One region of the Paenibacillus sp. J31R30 genome, then DNA from elsewhere that is predicted to be linked to it. Evidence: predicted binding sites of a transcription regulator. Region 1 holds the regulator's gene; each other region holds the start of a gene.
What was found. The regulator NrdR, encoded in region 1, represses ribonucleotide reductase genes. The targets are predictions, from matches to a motif close to AACACNATATATNGTGTT.
Positions count from the first base shown of each region.

Region 2: the regulator NrdR is predicted to act here: its motif matches at 4,083-4,100, upstream of AC58QO_RS09270 (adenosylcobalamin-dependent ribonucleoside-diphosphate reductase).
Region 3: the regulator NrdR is predicted to act here: its motif matches at 3,155-3,172, upstream of nrdI (class Ib ribonucleoside-diphosphate reductase assembly flavoprotein NrdI).

Region 1 is NZ_JCAUAV010000002.1:436,705-442,622, forward strand. It holds gene polA (DNA polymerase I) at 1-628, shown strand, start outside; gene mutM (DNA-formamidopyrimidine glycosylase) at 668-1,528, shown strand; gene AC58QO_RS07860 (MntP/YtaF family protein) at 1,628-2,368, shown strand; gene coaE (dephospho-CoA kinase) at 2,403-2,999, shown strand; gene AC58QO_RS07870 (lytic transglycosylase domain-containing protein) at 2,996-3,574, shown strand; gene AC58QO_RS07875 (alpha/beta-type small acid-soluble spore protein) at 3,679-3,888, opposite strand; gene nrdR (transcriptional regulator NrdR) at 4,000-4,479, shown strand; gene AC58QO_RS07885 (DUF4183 domain-containing protein) at 4,557-4,979, opposite strand; gene AC58QO_RS07890 (hypothetical protein) at 5,261-5,449, opposite strand; cyclic di-GMP riboswitch class I at 5,492-5,589, opposite strand; gene AC58QO_RS07895 (hypothetical protein) at 5,673-5,846, shown strand; gene htpG (molecular chaperone HtpG) at 5,900-5,918, opposite strand, start outside.
Region 2 is NZ_JCAUAV010000002.1:735,602-741,519, reverse strand. It holds gene AC58QO_RS09275 (sensor histidine kinase) at 1-433, opposite strand, end outside; gene AC58QO_RS09270 (adenosylcobalamin-dependent ribonucleoside-diphosphate reductase) at 1,366-4,005, opposite strand; gene dat (D-amino-acid transaminase) at 4,298-5,128, shown strand; gene AC58QO_RS09260 (ABC transporter substrate-binding protein) at 5,407-5,918, shown strand, end outside.
Region 3 is NZ_JCAUAV010000002.1:68,073-73,990, reverse strand. It holds gene nrdF (class 1b ribonucleoside-diphosphate reductase subunit beta) at 1-429, opposite strand, end outside; gene nrdE (class 1b ribonucleoside-diphosphate reductase subunit alpha) at 451-2,535, opposite strand; gene nrdI (class Ib ribonucleoside-diphosphate reductase assembly flavoprotein NrdI) at 2,522-2,881, opposite strand; gene serC (3-phosphoserine/phosphohydroxythreonine transaminase) at 3,473-4,561, opposite strand; gene AC58QO_RS06305 (mismatch-specific DNA-glycosylase) at 4,632-5,123, opposite strand; gene AC58QO_RS06300 (DUF1501 domain-containing protein) at 5,169-5,918, opposite strand, start outside.

The DNA of each region.
Region 1 (5,918 bases):
TGAGAAGCTGAAGGAAGCGTTCCTTCAGAATATGGACATTCACACGAAGACCGCGATGGACGTCTTCGGTGTGGAAGAAAGCGCCGTTGACAGCAATATGCGCCGTCAAGCGAAAGCCGTTAACTTTGGTATCGTATATGGCATCAGCGAATATGGCTTGTCTCAGAACTTAGACATTTCCCGTAAAGAAGCAGGGCAGTTCATTGAACAGTACTTTGCCGTCTTCCAAGGGGTTCGCCGGTATATGGATGAAATTGTGAAAGATGCGGGCAGGGATGGCTACGTTACAACCTTGCTGCAGCGTCGACGGTTATTGCCTGAAATTACACATTCGAACTTTAATATACGTTCGTTCGCAGAACGCACAGCGATGAATACGCCGATTCAAGGGACGGCTGCGGATATCATTAAGCTCGCCATGGTTCAAATGGCGGACAGACTGGTTAAAGAAGGGCTGAAGAGCCGTATGCTGCTTCAAGTACACGATGAGCTTGTATTCGAAGTGCCAGCCGATGAGCTGGAAACGATGCGTCTGCTCGTACCTGAAGTTATGGCCGCTGCGCTGAAGCTGGACGTTCCTTTACGGGCAGACGTCGATTTCGGACTGACTTGGTATGATGCGAAGTAAGTTTAGTGTGAACTGAACAACTAGAAGGAGGTGAACACCTTGCCTGAGCTCCCCGAGGTTGAAACCGTCAAACGAACGTTAAATGAATTAATTACTGGGAAAACAATCGCCCATGTTCAGGTTAGGCTGCCTCGTATTATTCAAAAGCCTGACGATATTCAGCAATTCGAAACGCTGCTCCAAGGTCAAACGATAGAGACGATTGAGCGAAGAGGTAAGTTTCTTCGCTTCGTGCTCACGGACTATGTGATGGTTTCCCATCTACGCATGGAAGGCCGATATGGCTTATATGCTGGCGATGATCCGCTTGAGCCGCACACGCATGTGTTGTTTCGCTTTACGGATGAGAGTGAGCTAAGATACAAGGATGTGCGGCAGTTCGGAACGATGCACCTGTTCCCGAAGGGCGAGGAGCTTACGCAGCCTCCGCTGGTAAAGCTCGGTATTGAACCGTTGGATGAGGCGTTCACCTTCGAAGCTTTTCAAGGAGCGATTGCTCATCGGGGGACGAAGATCAAACCGCTGCTGCTCAATCAAGCATATATCGTCGGCATCGGGAATATTTATGTAGACGAGTCCCTCTTCTTAGCGGGCATTCACCCCGAACGGGAAGCTTCCTCTTTGAGCAAGAAGGAGCTCCGTTTACTGCATGAGTCGATCATTCGTACCCTGCAAGATTCAGTTGATGTAGGCGGTTCATCGATTAAATCGTATGTCAATGGACAAGGCGAAATCGGCCTTTTCCAGCACCAATTGAACATTTATGGCCGGGAATCTCAGCCTTGTAAAAAGTGTGGCAATGTGATCGTAAAGACCGTTGTGGGGGGCAGAGGGACACACACTTGTCTCTCTTGTCAACCTTTGAAGCCCAAGCGTTTGCGAAAGAAGTCTGAGAAATAGGCACGTGAAGCATACCCTCTCCATATGATATGGAGTACTTAGCCTAGATAAACAGCTCGCAGAGCTCGTTATATCGGTAAAACGCTTAGGAGGGTTTGTATGCTTCCTGTCATTTCTCTGCTCATTTTGGCATTTGCGGTTTCTTTGGACGGTTTCGGTGTTGGTGTAATGTATGGGTTACGCAAAATCCGAATACCTCTCGTCTCAATTGGGATTATATCGCTATGGTCTGGTATCATTATTTTCACTTCGATGCAGATCGGCGTTCTTATGTCTTCCTTCATGTCCCCCTCGTTTGCGAAAAGAATTGGCGCCTTGATCTTAATCGGTATTGGTGTTTGGGCACTGATCCAAATGAGACAGGGGCAGAAAAACCAAGCGCAGCAAGAGCAAACAGCTGCTTCGCTTGAGCAAGCGGTTGTCAGCAGTATGCCTTACTCTGATATTCGCAACTCTGGTTACGTAGAGCCTGTAACTTTCGACACCCTACAGCGAACGAAAGAGATTCTCAATATTGAACTAAAGCGCTTTGGTCTTGTGATTCAAATATTACGAACGCCATCCATTGCGGATGTTGACAAGTCAGGAAATATTTCAGCCTCTGAGGCTACTTTGCTAGGATTAGCTCTGTCATTAGATGCATTCGGAGCGGGAATTGGTGCCGCACTCATCGGCTTCGTGCCGTTATTAACGGCATCTGTCATTTCTATTTCTAGCGGATCCTTACTCGCCGTTGGCTTGCGGATTGGCTTTCGCTATGCCGAGATGAACTGGATGAAGAAGCTGTCGATCCTTCCAGGATGTGTACTTATTATCATGGGACTTTTGAAAATGCTATAGTCCATCAACAATGGACGTTAGGAGAGAAGAGCTTATGAATATCGGCTTAACAGGAGGCATTGCCTGTGGAAAAAGCACGGTTAGCCTCATGCTCGTTAGCCGTGGCGCCCTTTTAATCGATGCCGATCAGATCGCTCGTGATGTTGTCGAGCCTGGCAGCCCTGTTCTTGAACAGGTTGCCGCACATTTTGGACAAGCTGTCATCGGAGCAGATGGATCTTTGCAACGCAAGAAACTAGGTGAAATCATCTTCGGATCCTCTGAAGCGAGAAAGCAGCTAGAGGGTTTGCTTCATCCCCCTATTCGCGCAAGGATGCGCGAACAAATGGCAGCGTATGAACAGGAATATCCGGGCAAGCTGGTTGTGGTTGATGTTCCTTTACTCATAGAATCAAATTTGGTCTCCATGTTCCAAGAGATTATGGTGGTGTATATTCCGCGGCACCTGCAATTGGAACGACTAATAAAGCGTGATGGCTTGTCAGCAGAGACAGCACAGCTTCGGCTTGATGCACAAATGTCGATCGAAGAGAAACGAAAGCTAGCGGATATTATCATTGACAACAGCGGTACTTGGGAAGAAACCAACATGAGGGTAGAGCGGTTCTGGGTAGGGAAGGGATTAGCATGACGTTCTTTCGGAAAAAGCGCATGTTTGCTCTTCTGCTCATTGGATTTGTTATGATCCTCTTCATGAATAGCACTATTATCGGAAGAAAGCTATACCCGATCTACTTTCAGCAGGAAATTCGACAGAGCGCGGCGAAACACAATATAGATCCGTTTCTGATTGCTGCCATTATCCGGGTGGAAACGAACTATCAATATCATTTAGAATCGAGAAAAGGGGCATTAGGGCTCATGCAGCTTATGCCTGATACCGCAGATTGGATTGTGGAATCCTCGAATTTAGGGCCTCATACGCAAGATGATTTGCTTCGTGTAGATATCAACATTTTTTTAGGGTCATGGTATTTGAATTGGTTGATCAAGCATTATAATGGGAATCTAGTCTACGCGATAGCAGCGTATAATGCAGGTCAAGGTAATGTGAACAAATGGAAAAATAATGGTGTTTGGGACGGTTCCGAAGCGAATATTCGTGATATTCCATTCGGTGAAACGCGCCATTATGTACAACGGGTCCTTTATTACTATGAAAAGTACACGAAGCTTTACACAGATCAATGGAGCAAGGAAGCCTAGTTGAGGCGACCTACAAAAACAAAGAAGCATTGGACTAGCTCCCGGGGGAGCGAAGAGTCCAATACTTCCTGTTTGGCAGAATCACGAGCTTGGTTGGTTCAAGATTACTTGAATTGACCTGCTAGAGATTGTTCTGCGATTTGCACCAGGCGACGAGTAATGCTACCACCAATAGAGCCAGTGTCACGAGAAGTCATGTTGCCATAGTAGCCATCTTGTGGGATAGCGATACCTAGCTCCTGAGCTACCTCGTACTTCAACTGATCCAAGGCTGCATTAGCTTGTGGAACGACTAAAGTATTGCTTGAGCTCATGTCTGTTCACCTCCTTGTCGGTTGGTAAATCTATTGTGTGCAGAACACCAAACTTCAAGACATGTAACATCTGGTAAAGATATTTCCAAGAGAGAAAGGAGAGGAAAGCGAATGAAATGTCCGTTCTGTGACCATTCCGGTACGAAAGTGCTTGATTCCAGGTCTGCCAATGAGAATAAATCCATTCGTCGGCGACGTGAATGCGAGAAATGCGCTAGAAGATTCACGACCTTTGAAATGGTAGAAGAAACACCACTAATTGTGATTAAAAAAGATGGAAGTCGGGAAGAATTTAGTCGAGAGAAAATTTTACGGGGCTTAATTCGCGCATGTGAAAAGAGACCTGTTTCTATGGAGCGGCTAGAGATGCTTGTCTCCGAAGTTGAAATGCAGCTGCGTACGACGGCTCATGCCGAAGTCGACAGCCTTGGCATTGGTGAAATTGTGATGGAGCAATTGTACCCTGTCGATGAAGTGGCTTACATTCGCTTCGCCTCTGTATATAGGCAGTTCAAAGACATCAACATGTTTTTGAAGGAGTTAACGCAAATATTGGGAAAGCATGACGCCGGCCTACTCCGGGATAAATAAGTAGCACCCATGCAAAAGCCGCTTCGCCTGTGAGGAATCTCATGAGGCAAAGCGGCTTTCTATGTTTGTCTTTTCTGCTAATTCGTATGAATTGTTGTAGTGACAACCAGATTGTTCGTTGTTGAGGTGGAGGAAGAGATGGCTGTGAACGATAACGTTTCTAGATTGACAGTAACCCCAATGGTGAGCGCATTGTTAATCACTAAACTTGCCGTCGTTAAAGTCGTCAAGTAGCCTAGTAGTAGAGCACCATTTACAAATACATGGTAGTACCCGTTACTCGCTGGAACCGTAAGGCTATTGACTGGCAGGTTAGCCCCTGTGTCGTCTCGAAAGCTAGATGAAGGAATCGTTGTCGTCCCTGCGAGAATGTTTCCTAATACCACATTAGCCGTGAAGCGTTTAACAAGCGGGGCAATCGTCGTTGTCGTCGTTGTTGTAATGCTTCCTGTAACCACACTAGTTGCCGTTAAATGCAGGGTAATTAAGTGTTTGCTCATGGTTGTCCTCCTTTCAGGCGTGATTTTTTGCCATTCTAGTATTCGCTATATCTTATGCTAGAAACAGCTTGTTTGCTTGGGGATTCAGATGTTGACACAAATTGATTTGTTTTTTTTCGAAATGTGACAAAAAATAAATAAAAGACAGCGGAAATCCCGCTGTCTTTTGCTGCTTCATGACGGAGAAGTCAATAAATACGCCACCTCTTGAACATTTGAAAAAATATTATTCTCATGACATCAACCGACTGTATTTTTGAAAGCGATAAGGCATAATTCGTTTATTGAGTGCGTTTATCCAATTCACTTCGAAGAAACTGAATAAACCGGATGGCTTCCTCAGGTGTTAATACGTTGTTATCAAATGTAAAGGAGAACATGTCCAAAAGTTCGCTCTCAGGGAGATGCAAATTATCAATTAATTGCTTCACGTCTAAACTCATATTTCCATCAATAACCATTTTATTCACGAATGTGATTCCTCCTTAGTCATTCTGCAATTATCGGATGGAGGCGGTAGCTGGCTGACATATTGGTGAATCGTTGTAATGCCAATTTAGTCCCTCTAGCTTTGCGTCGCCACTTTTCAGTGGTTTTGCCCTTATCATACCGATAACGTTTATATGAAAACTATATCATAGGTTAGGTTTGACTTGCTATTAATTACATTAATTCGAAGGATGGTTGAAGCATATGTCCGTCAATAACCTAAAATCCAGTAAAAATATTCACGAATTGGATATTGTTAAGGTTGCGGAGGCGCTTGGTATTGATCAAGCTCGCTTACTCGCTTATGTCTACTCTCGACCAGAAGCCATTCACGCTTATGTGGAAACTGAACCGGTATCCCCTTCGGATCCTACCTAACCGTAAATAAAAAGCACCGCAACTTAGAAGTTGCAGTGCCTTAGTGAATAGATTTACACCATTATTTTACAA
Region 2 (5,918 bases), 300 kb from region 1:
ACCACGACTGCTCTTCCATACTCCCGAGTGGATAAAACTGGACAGGGGATTGCCGGTCATTATCGGGAGGTGCATCCATATACAGGTGAATCGATGATATGATCGGCATACTGAAGCTCATCGTGAGTAGAGAAGCTTTAACGGCAGATAATGAGGAAATATTGTGATAGGAATCGCCTTGTATGGTAAGAAAATCCAAAATGTCGTTATTCTGGGAGACTGATAAAGAAATCGAATCGATAGTCGCGAATTGCGCCTGCAGTCGCTCATTGAGCTCTGTCAATATTTTCTCTTGATATACCGATGTATTGGTGACGATGCCCGAGACCGAAAACCGATAGCTGCTCCAGATTACGACGGCCAGGACGAGTGCGATGAATATCGAAAAGCTGCTGAAATACAAAAAACCGATGCGATATTTTTTAAAAAGCATGCTAACGCTCCTCTCGTCTCTTTATCAAATGGAATGTCCCGTTCACATCTCTTTAATTTAGCCTCGGGGAGGCACTCAAATTGCTCTGTCTCTGGAGCAACAGATTTGTCAAACCGATCATATCTCCGGAGGTTGGGATAAGGACATTTTGTCTAAATCGAAGCCGCATTCACACAAAGGAAACTCATTGCTGACACGATCCCTGTAAAATAATCTAATTGCGGACAGCACCGTGGTGCCGCTCGGGTAATATAATTTACTTTAGCCAATCTTAGCAGATAACCACGCAAGCTTCCATCAGTATGCGGAGTCAAGCGATAAGCAGCGGCTTTGTTGGTTCCATTTTAACCTCCAAAAAAGAAATGCATAGGACGTAGCCCCATGCATTTCTTTTGATACATTAATTGTATTTGTTTATGTTAGTAATTTATTAAAAATGCCACTCTTGCACCGGGTACATATGGTGGGGTGTTTCTACGTAAGGTAACAGGGTTTGCTGGCTTTATCTATACAATTGATTATGCACCACAATGCCTGGAACTGATCCTCTACTGAACGGAGATATTAGATAAGTATGATTCTGATATTATGCCTTTATAAGTGTTTTTCCAGCTATCAACATGAACAATTGCGATTTTTTCTGCGTCTTCAATACACCCTTCTCGTATCTTTATTAGGTTTGTCTCACATCCTTCAAATTAATGTTGATTTCACCTTGTGAGTTATACAATATTAATGTTGGTCTAACTAGCATTAATGGGAAATTAAACACGGGGATTGGCTTTTAAATTCCTCCTGGCATTAAACATAAATCCAAAAACCATTCAACCTCGGCATTTACATATGTTTCTTTTATTTTCGATATTGATGAAAAAACAACAACAACAACAAAAAAAAAAAAAAAGAAGCCAGGGCCCCCGCCCTGGCTCTCTTTACGAACATCTGCTGTATCCGCAGTTGATACAATTCTTACACCCTTCGCTGTTCACCAGCGAAGCGGAACCACACGACGTGCACAGGTCCATCGACGCGCTACTCGTCGCGCTCGGACCTGAGTGCCCGTGAGAACCTGCACCGCCTATCGCTGGCGCTGCGTCAAGCACTTCGCTCGTCGCGGTCACGTAGTTCCGCGCGTCGTCTGGCTCGCTCATCACTTCGTCGTGCTGCTCGAGCGCTTTGGCCACCGCGTCTGCGATCGACTCGACGCGGTTGTTGCCGAAACCAATGGCGCCGGAGCCGCCAATGCCTTTCAAGTGCTTCACGAGCAGCTTCACTTTGTCACCGTGATCACCATAACGCAAGAACAAGGAGCACACGCGGCCGAGTGCTTCGGACATCGCGAATACGTCAGACCCTGCTTTTCCTACGTTAAGGAAAATCTCGCTTGGTGTTCCATTCATATCATTGATTGTGATATACGCCATACCGAACGGGGTATTCACTTTATAGGTAGCGCCACGCAGAATTTGCGGACGGCGCTTGTATTGCTTATCGAAGACTTGTTCCGTCTTAGCGTCCACATTAACCGCAAGCTTACCAGACAGACGCGACAAACTCGTCTCGTCCTCAACAGCCTCTGCCGCGACAGCAACTGGAGCTACTTCCGGCTGAGCCTCAACTTTCACTTCTTCCTTCTTATCTGAACTCGTGCTCAACACCTGAACATCACGACTGCCATCGCGATAGATGGTCACACCTTTACAGCCCAGATCATAAGCCAACTCATAGAGTCGTTTGGTTTCTTCAACCGTGAAGTCAGCAGGACAATTAGCCGTCTTCGAAATCGAGCTGTCTACCCAAGTTTGAATCGCTGCTTGCGCGCGAATATGATCCTCAGCGGACAAGCTCATCGAGGTAACGAAGTAATCAGGCAACTCCTGATCTGGATTCGCATCCTTCCAATTCTGTGCAATCGGCACATATTGTTTATCGAAGCCTAGGCGGCTCTGACGGTAGTATTCGAATGCAAAATAAGGCTCGATTCCCGTCGACGTACCAACCATCGTACCAGTACTACCCGTTGGTGCCTGTGTAATCACAGTGACGTTACGCATCCCCTGCTGACGAATCGCTTCACCAACCTCCGGATAGACGCTGGTCATTTTCTTCATAAAGCCGCTTTCCATAAATTTATCTGCAATGAAGGCTTGGAAGGATCCCTTCTCACCCGCAATCTCAGCTGAAGCAAGATAAGCTTCTCTCGCCATGAAACCATAAATCTTATCCAAGAATACTAGTGATTCCGGACTGCCGTAACGAATTTTCAAAAGGATCATCAGCTCAGCGAGTCCCATGGTTCCAAGACCTACGCGACGTTCGTTTTGCTGGTTCGCACGATTTTCTTCAAAATGATACGGTGTTTTATCAATCACGTTATCAAGAAAGCGAGTCGAGTAACGCACAACCGTGGCTAACTCCTCCCAAGCCACATCTCCCTTATCGGCATCATAGAATTTAGACAGATTGATTGCGGATAAGTTACAAACGCCCCAAGCTGGAAGTCCTTGCTCTCCGCATGGATTCGTACAAATAATCGGATTGAAGTACCAGCTGTTGGACATTTGATTGTAATACTCTAAGAAAACAACACCAGGCTCAGCTGATTTCCAAGCGGATTCAATAATCGAATGCCACACATCACGCGCTCGTACCGTGCGATAAGGTTTAACAACTTTGCCTAACTTTTTCCAAGCATCTAGGTTGCCGTCCCATAACTCATTATACTCAGGATCTGTCGTATCTGGGAAAACAAGCTCCCACTCCAAATCCTCCTTCACAGCTTTCATGAAGCCGTTGCTTACGCACACGGATAGGTTCGCGTTCGTAATTTGCCCCATCGTGGACTTCACGGTAATGAAATCCTCCAAATCAGGATGCCAATCATTAATCATCAACATTAACGCTCCACGACGACTTCCACCTTGCTCGATTAATCCCGTCGTATAACTAAATAAACCACCCCAAGAAACAGCACCGCTGGAAGAGCCATTCACTCCCTTAACAATGGAACGTCTCGGACGAAGGGACGATAGGTTGATCCCAACGCCACCGCCACGCGACATAATTTCCGTCATTTCAGTCAACGTATTCATAATACCGCCACGGCTATCCTTCGGGGAAGGAATAACGTAACAGTTAAATAGCGTTAACTCATCGCTCGCATCCGCTCCAGCTGCAATTCGCCCACCTGGTACAAGCTTCCAGTCATTCAGAATGTATCTGAATTTCTCCGTCCATTCTTGCCGTTGCTCCGCTGTCTTCTCAACCGATGCCATTGCACCAGCCAAGCGATCCCACATTTCTTCCGGCGTTTTTTCCATATTTAACGTTAGCTTCTCAACTGCAGATTCAACTGTTTCCCCACTGCGAGTTCGAACTTTCACGATATTTCCATCTCGACTAATAATTTCGCCGACCTCTTTGGCAGGGAATTTCGGATCATCCTTCGTCAGAACAAGGACCGTGTCCCCTACTTTTGCGTGGCTGGTATCCGCATTTTTTAATGCGTACCGATCCAAAAAGATTTTCTCACTTAAACCATCCAATTTCTTACTCTCGTAAACTTTCCCCATAATTCATAAGCCTCCCAATAAACTGCATTTTCAGCTGCAATTAAGATAGAAGAACTGCAAGAAATGATAGCCTACAATTCACAATATCTGGTATTACCCAAACATTATACTACACAAGATATGGTTCAACCATTGGCAAAAGTCCTAAAAATACGAATTCCCAATCTTCAACCAGATTTACTAGCTTTGACGCGTCTCTCTTCCTTTGTTAACCTATAAGTAGGATACCACAAGATGACATTTTTTAGAACATATGTTCCATCATTATTTTTTACCAAAGGAGCGCACCCACATGTATTTTTATAAAAATGAATTCGTAAATAAAAAGGACGTACTGGTTTCACCCGACGATCGCGGGTATTATTTCGGTGATGGGATCTATGAAGTTTTCCGTGTGTACAATGGACACCTCTATGAAACTGAAGCCCATATGCAACGTCTCCAAAGAACAGCTAGTGAAGTTCGTTTACCTTTGCCGAACACGAGTGATGAAATCATAGACGTTCTCAATAAACTTATCCAGCATAATAACCTCATCGAAGGCACGGTTTATTTGCAGATCACGCGAGGAGAGGCGCCACGTGCTCATCCCTTCCCTGCTCAGGCTGACCCCATTCTCCTGGCATACTGTTCGGAAGTGAAACGTCCGCTGGCTACGATCCAGAATGGTATCACAGCCGTCACACAACCGGATATTCGCTGGTTACGATGCGATCTCAAGACGCTGAATCTGCTCCCCAATGTCCTTGCAAAGCAAGCTGCGCTTGATCATGGTGTACAAGAAGTCGTGCTGCATCGGGAAGGCACGGTGACAGAATGCAGTGCCTCGAATTTGATGATGGTCAAGGATGACATTCTGTACACCCATCCAGCCAATCATCTCATTCTGCACGGCATTACTCGAGCTGTCGTATTGCGCATAGCACATTCACTCAAGCTTCCTATTAAAGAAGAAGCCTTCACAATTGAGCTGCTGCTGCAAGCGGATGAGGCTTTCATCACAGGTACGACCGTGGAAGTCACGCCGATCTTACAAATCGATGGTCAATCCATCGGTACAGGTACACCTGGGCCATTAACCAAGAAGCTTCAAGCCGAATTCGAAAGAACCTTCCTTAATTAGAAGGAACACACCACCTATTTTTCAATGTCAAAAGGGCAATCCTCAGTCATCACATCGGACTGTTAGGGATGCCCTCTTTCATTTTTCCGACAGATGTTTACAAAAATATCACAAATACTTATAAAACAATTGACGGAATCCCACGAGGCAATTAAACTATGGTTAATTCAAAATGAGCTTGGACTCTCTGCACCTCCACACTTTGCCAAACAAAAGCGTTAAAGTGGTGCGAGAGCAATGCGTCCAAGCAACAACTGGGAACTTCGAGAGGGGTAATAATGTTGAAAAAGAAAGCACTCGTATCATTCGCATTATCAGCAGCACTTATGGTCGTAGCAGGTTGTGGACAAAAAGCTGAGCCAACAACGGCAGCAGGCGGTGCGGCTTCAGCAACTCCGGCAGCTTCTGCAGCTGCATCCAAAACGTACAAAATCGCTATTTCACAAATTGTTGAGCATCCGTCTTTGGATGCCACTCGTCAAGGCTTCTTGGCAGCATTGAAAGATGCTGGTATCGTTGAAGGCACGAATTTGAAAGTTGACTTCAACAATGCGCAAGGCGATCAACCTAATAACTTATCCATTGCTCAAAAAATTGCTTCAGCAGACAACGATCTTGTACTAGGAATTGCAACACCATCCGCACAAGCCATCGTACAACAAGTGAAGAAAGCACCTATTCTTTTCGCAGCTGTAACTGACCCGCTTGCAGCCAAAATCGTAAGCAGCGTAGACAAGCCAGGCGGCAATGTATCCGGAGCTTCAGACACGAACCCAATGGCGGTTGCTCA
Region 3 (5,918 bases), 370 kb from region 1:
ATTCGCCTTAAACTGCAAGTGTGGATTCCGCTCCACCCATTGGAACAGCTCATTTATCTCTTCTGTCGTAGACAGCGTTGTGAAAATCGAGCTGTACGACTTCGCATGGATCTGCTCCATCATCCCCATGAAGCTGAGCACGGCTTTGCGTTGAAGTCCATCAACATGCTCAAGAATCTTCGGCATTCCAATGCCGCCTTGCATCGTGTCCAGCAAAGTCAGACCGCCAAGCACCTTCATATATAGTTCACGTTCAACGTTGCTGAGTGTAATCCAAGACATTTTATCATCAGACAATGGAATTTCTTCATCTGTCCAGAATTGCATGATATTTTGATTCCAGAACGTAATCGTAAAATCATCATCCGGCCGATTCCAATTCACCGCTTTTTTGACGATAGGTTTATTGATGGTTGGTGCACTTGTCATGAATGGTAATCCCCTTCCTAATTATACCGAGCAGCTTACACATTCCTCAACGGATAGCTGATTGGTTCGTGTGTAGTAGAGCGATTTAAGTCCTTTGTGTGCCGCATACAGGTATAATCTAGCAAGTTGTCTTGTTGAAACATCACTGTTTACGTGTAAAATTGTCGAGATCCCTTGATCCACATGCGTTTGAATCTCCGAAATAAGATCAAGAATCTTGAACTGATCCATTTGATAAGCGGATTTATAGTAGAAGAAATTGTCACGTGCCATGAATGGCATCGGATAATACGTTGTTGAGTTCGCGTATGTACGCGTCTCGATCGGTTCCACAATCGGCATAACACTGGATGTTGAATTTTGGATATAAGAGATGCTTTGTGTTGGCGCTACAGCCAAACGGTAGGCATGATACAGTCCGTGCTTCTGCACATCCGCTTGCAAAGCTTTCCAGTCGTCTGGCGATGGAATTGGCATGCCTTCGAATAATGCTTTCACTTTGTCCGACAGTGGACGGTAATCGATTTCGGTATAACGGGTAAAATAATTCCCATTCGCATATTCAGACAGCTCGAAGCCTTCGAAGGTTTGACCGGATTCTTTGGCAATCTCCATACTTTTCTCAATAGAATAGAAATTCATCGCAGCAAAGAAGGTGCGAACGAAATCCTTTGCCTCGGCACTCTCATAAGCAATTTTGTTCTTCGATAGGTAGCCGTGCAGGTTCATGACACCAAGACCGACAGAATGAAGCTCACGGTTCGCTTTGGCGACACCTGGCGCATTGTGAATCGTTGTCATATCACTAACCGAAGTTAGGGCAATCATGCCTTCGTGAACGGTTTCGCGCAGCTTTTTACGATCCATCACATTCGCAATGTTCATGGACGCTAGATTACAGCTGATATCGCGAAGAATGACATCTTCTTGACCGTAATCATTGATTTCGGACGTTTCCTGCAGTTGGAAAATCTCTGTACAGAGATTGGACATCTTGATCGTCCCGATCCCCTTCAGGGCATGATCCTTATTCGCATTCGTGCGGTTCATGATATATGGATAACCGGATTCCAGTTGAGTAGTCGCAATTTTGGTCAGCATATCACGTGCATTCATGACAGCTTTCTTCTTTACCTTTGGGTTCGCTAAGAGTTCATCGTACATCTCATCCAAATCAAGATCATCCAAATGCTTGCCATAGGCTTGGAGAACGGTATATGGTGCGAAAATATGTAGAGGCTTATTCTCCTCCGCCAGCTTATAAAACTTATTCGGAACAATAAGTCCAATCGAGAGAGTTTTCAAACGGGATTTCTCATCCGCATTAATTTTCTTACTATCCAGAAATTCCATGACGTCCCAGCCAAAAATGTTGTAATACGCTGCGCCTGAGCCCTTGCGTTGACCCATTTGATCCGCATAGGAGAATGCATCCTCCATCAGCTTAAGAACTGGAATAATCCCTTTCGCTGCACCCTCAACGCCTTTAATCGTTTCACCGCGCCCACGAAGCTTCGATAGATTCACGGCTACACCGCCGCCAATTTTGGAAAGCTGCATGCACGTTGCCAACACATAGTTGATGGAGTTTAAGGAATCATCCATTTCTAATAAGAAGCAAGATACCAATTCACCACGACGACTCTTGCCTGCGTTCAGGAATGTCGGTGTTGCTGGCTGCAAGCGCTGCTCCATCATGGATACAGCAAGCACTCGTGCTGTTTCCGCGTTTCCGCGACCCAAGTACAGGGCTACAATCGCTACGCGATCTGGGAAATGCTCCAGGTACAACGTTTTATCATCACTGCGTAAAGCGTAATCTGTATAAAATTTCGAAGCTGCCATGTAAGATGCGAACTCGAATTGATTGTCGTGAGCTACTTGATAAACGCTGTCAACTTCAGCTTCGGTGTATTTGTCATAAACATTCTCGTAGAAGTTATTATCGATCATGTAACGAACCTTCGAAGAGGTATCGGGGAATGTGAGGCTTCGGCTGTGGACTTCCTTCATAAACACTTCAACAGCTTCTTTATCCTTCTCTAATTGAAAAAAACCATCCGTACCGCGTTGCATTAATTCATTATTAAGTTCAATGTGCCGCAATTGCCTGTACCCCCTGAACAAATCGTTCTACATCATTTTTGGTGCCTGATAATTCAAACTTGGTTAATACGGGAACATCGTAAAGCGCTGAGATTGTATCTGCGCTTTTGGCGAAGCCGTCTCCCCAGTTGCGATTACCGCTAGCTGCTACGCCTTGAAGACGAGAGGAATTACTTTCTAGGAAAGAAGCCACCTTAGGAGGAATTTGGCCAAAACCAGTTGTATATGTCACGAGCACGAATGGCTCGTCCATTGTCATCGCTTCCTCTATTTGAACTGCGGGCATTTGGAGCTTCGCTATAAAACGGCGAACATTTCCAGTCTTCGAATCGTAAGCAATTAACATAGCTTCCGTCTCCTATCATTCTCAATTCTCTCTATCTTGTGCCTGCACTTGCGGGTAACCTATATGTAGTAAACATTCAAATTCTATCGTGTGTCTTACCTGAATGCAGCTTAACCTTAATCGACAGAATCTGCGTTTTCGTACCTGCTCCGTTAGCGCTCCAAAAAGCTCTAAACCTGCGGTTTTACTAGATTTCCGGCTCGTTATGAGCCTTCGTTCAGCAATCTCGCAATGCGCTTTTTATCACGACATCTAGTTGATAGATTCAAATTTATATCAATATATTGTGTTTGTCAACGAGCAAAACGACCTATTTACATTTCCAAAACACCTAATCCTAGACGGGGCGTGGCTCGATGGGTTTAGAAAAAATATTTTCAATTTTTGCTTGATTTTTTCGGATATGTCGAAATGACTAGGACAATTATCACCTACTAGATCTAGTTTCATCCCCTCTCTCAATTACCGTTTTTAAACCTTCTCAGAGACCCTCTACGGGCCCTCAAACCCTTCGAGCGATAACTCATGCCTCCAACAAAAAAAGCTATCCACGGACACACGAGGGTGCCATGAATAGCTTAATTCATTTTCTCAACTGTTGCGTTGTTGGAAGTCCGTCATGAAATCAGCGAGCGCTTTACATGAAGCGTAAGGTACTGCGTTATAGGTAGAAGCACGTAATCCACCTACACTGCGGTGACCTTTCAATCCAACAAAGCCTTGTTGTTCTGTTTCTTTGATGAACTTCTTCTCCAGCTCTTCATCTTGCAAGCGGAACGTAATATTCATTGTTGAACGGCTGCCTAGATCTACGGGTCCACGGTAGAAACCATTGCTGCTATCAATAGCGCTATAAATGAGGCCCGATTTTTCTACATTATTCTTCTCAATCACTGTTAATCCGCCTTGCTCTTCAATCCATTTCAAGACGAGATTCACCATGTAAATGGAATAAGCAGGTGGCGTATTGTAAAGGGAATTGTTTTTGCTATGCGTTTCATAACGCATCATGGTTGGGATTGTTTTTGGCAGATCAACGAGTAAATCGTCTTTAATAATCGCCACTGTCACACCAGATGGCCCAAGGTTCTTCTGTGCTCCCGCATAGATCATGCTGAACTTCGACACATCAACTGGGCGGCTCAGAATATCGCTGGACATATCGGCAATCAAAGGGACATTCCCTGTATCCGGGTAGCTTTGGAACTGCGCCCCTTCAATCGTTTCGTTGGAAGTCACATGTAGGTAAGCGGAATTCGGGTGAAGATTAATTTCACTCAAATCCGGGATTTTCATGAATTTCTGTTCCTTAGAGCTAGCTGCAAGCGATACTTCGCCAAACAGAGCAGCCTCTTGCACAGCCTTCTCAGCCCATGCGCCAGTAAGTACGTAACTGCCAACTTTACCAGGTTTCAAGAAATTCATCGGAATCATGGCAAACTGGGAGCTTGCCCCACCTTGCAAGAAGAGAATTTGATATCCAGCCGGAATCCCAAAAATTCGCTTCAACAATTCTTGTGTTTCATTATGTACTTGCTCATATTCCGCACTACGGTGAGAAATTTCCATGATGGACATGCCAATACCCTTAAAATCAACAAACTCCTCTTGCGCTCTTTGAAGTACTTCGAGCGGTAACGCCGCAGGCCCTGCGTTAAAGTTAAAGGCCCTGTTTCCCATGAGTGACCACACCTTTGCTTTTGTATTATGGCTATGATAGCAATATTCTGTTCAAGCATCAAGTAAAACCTCAAACAGGCTTTCCGAGAGCAAGAAGAATACCACTGTAAATCGCAACCATTTCCTCCAACTTCATCCGCACAAGTCCACTGGAAGATGGGCATACATAATCAATGACGCTGTCTACCATCGGATTCGGTTGTTCCCCCCATGCAATACCTCTGCGACCGCTATATTGCTCGTAAACGCCTTTACCTACGAAACAAACCACCTTAGGTCGGTAAGTCTCAATTTTCTTTTTTAAAATGCGTCTGCCCTCACTGTATTCCTCTGCCGTGATTTCCGCAGCTGTCAACGAGGGGCGTGACACGATATTCGTGAAGCCGTAGCCGATTTGCAACAGGTCCCCGTCTTCCTGTGGCTTATAGAGCCGAGGCGTTATTCCCGCTTGAAATAATATGCGATAAAATCGATTACTCGGATTCGCATAATGATGTCCAGTTTCTCCCGATCGGATACTAGGGTTATAGCCCACGAAGAGAATTTGCAAATTCTCCGCCATATGATCTGAAATTGCCGCTAGCTCCAACAGCGCACCTCTTTCTATTTAAATAAACTTTAAATTCTCATATGTTTTGCCTAGCACTGTCGCTGAATCCCCTTTTAACCATGAGTCAATTAACGTATGATACACAGATCTGAAATCCAACTCATATTTCAAATCATCATTGTCCAAATTACTCAAACTCGGGTAGGTGCCATACAGACCGCCTTTGACTTTGCCGCCAATGACGAACATCGGAGCAGCGGTTCCGTGGTCTGTGCCTCCGCTTCCATTCTCCTTAGCGCGACGTCCGAACTCGGAGAACACCATGATGGCAACCCGATCCTGCAGCCCTTGTGCCTGCAAATCCTGATAGAAAGCAGTCAGTCCTTCATCGACCTGCGTGAGCATTTGCGCGTGCTGCAGCTTCTCATCGGCATGATCATCAAATCCGCCCACTTCTACATTAAAGAGTCGCGTGCCTGACTTTCCTGCTAACAGCTTCGTTACAAGCTGTAAGTCTCTCGCAAAATTCGTATTCGGGTACTCAATTTTCTTCGTATAAGTAGCAGCAAGGGATTGGATCGCTTCAACACTCTTGTACGCTTCCGAGCCTCTAGCCGAGGCAACTCGCAGCTGATCCAACTGATTCGATGCCCCATACATATCCAAGAAGGCTTTGGTTATTCTATTCTTGTCCATGAGGGCCGTCTTAGGATCAAATACATGATAGGACTCCAGGGATTGAATCACTGGAAAACTTGATTTATCAGAGGCGAATGCTTTGCTGCCTGAACCGCCGATTTGAATCAC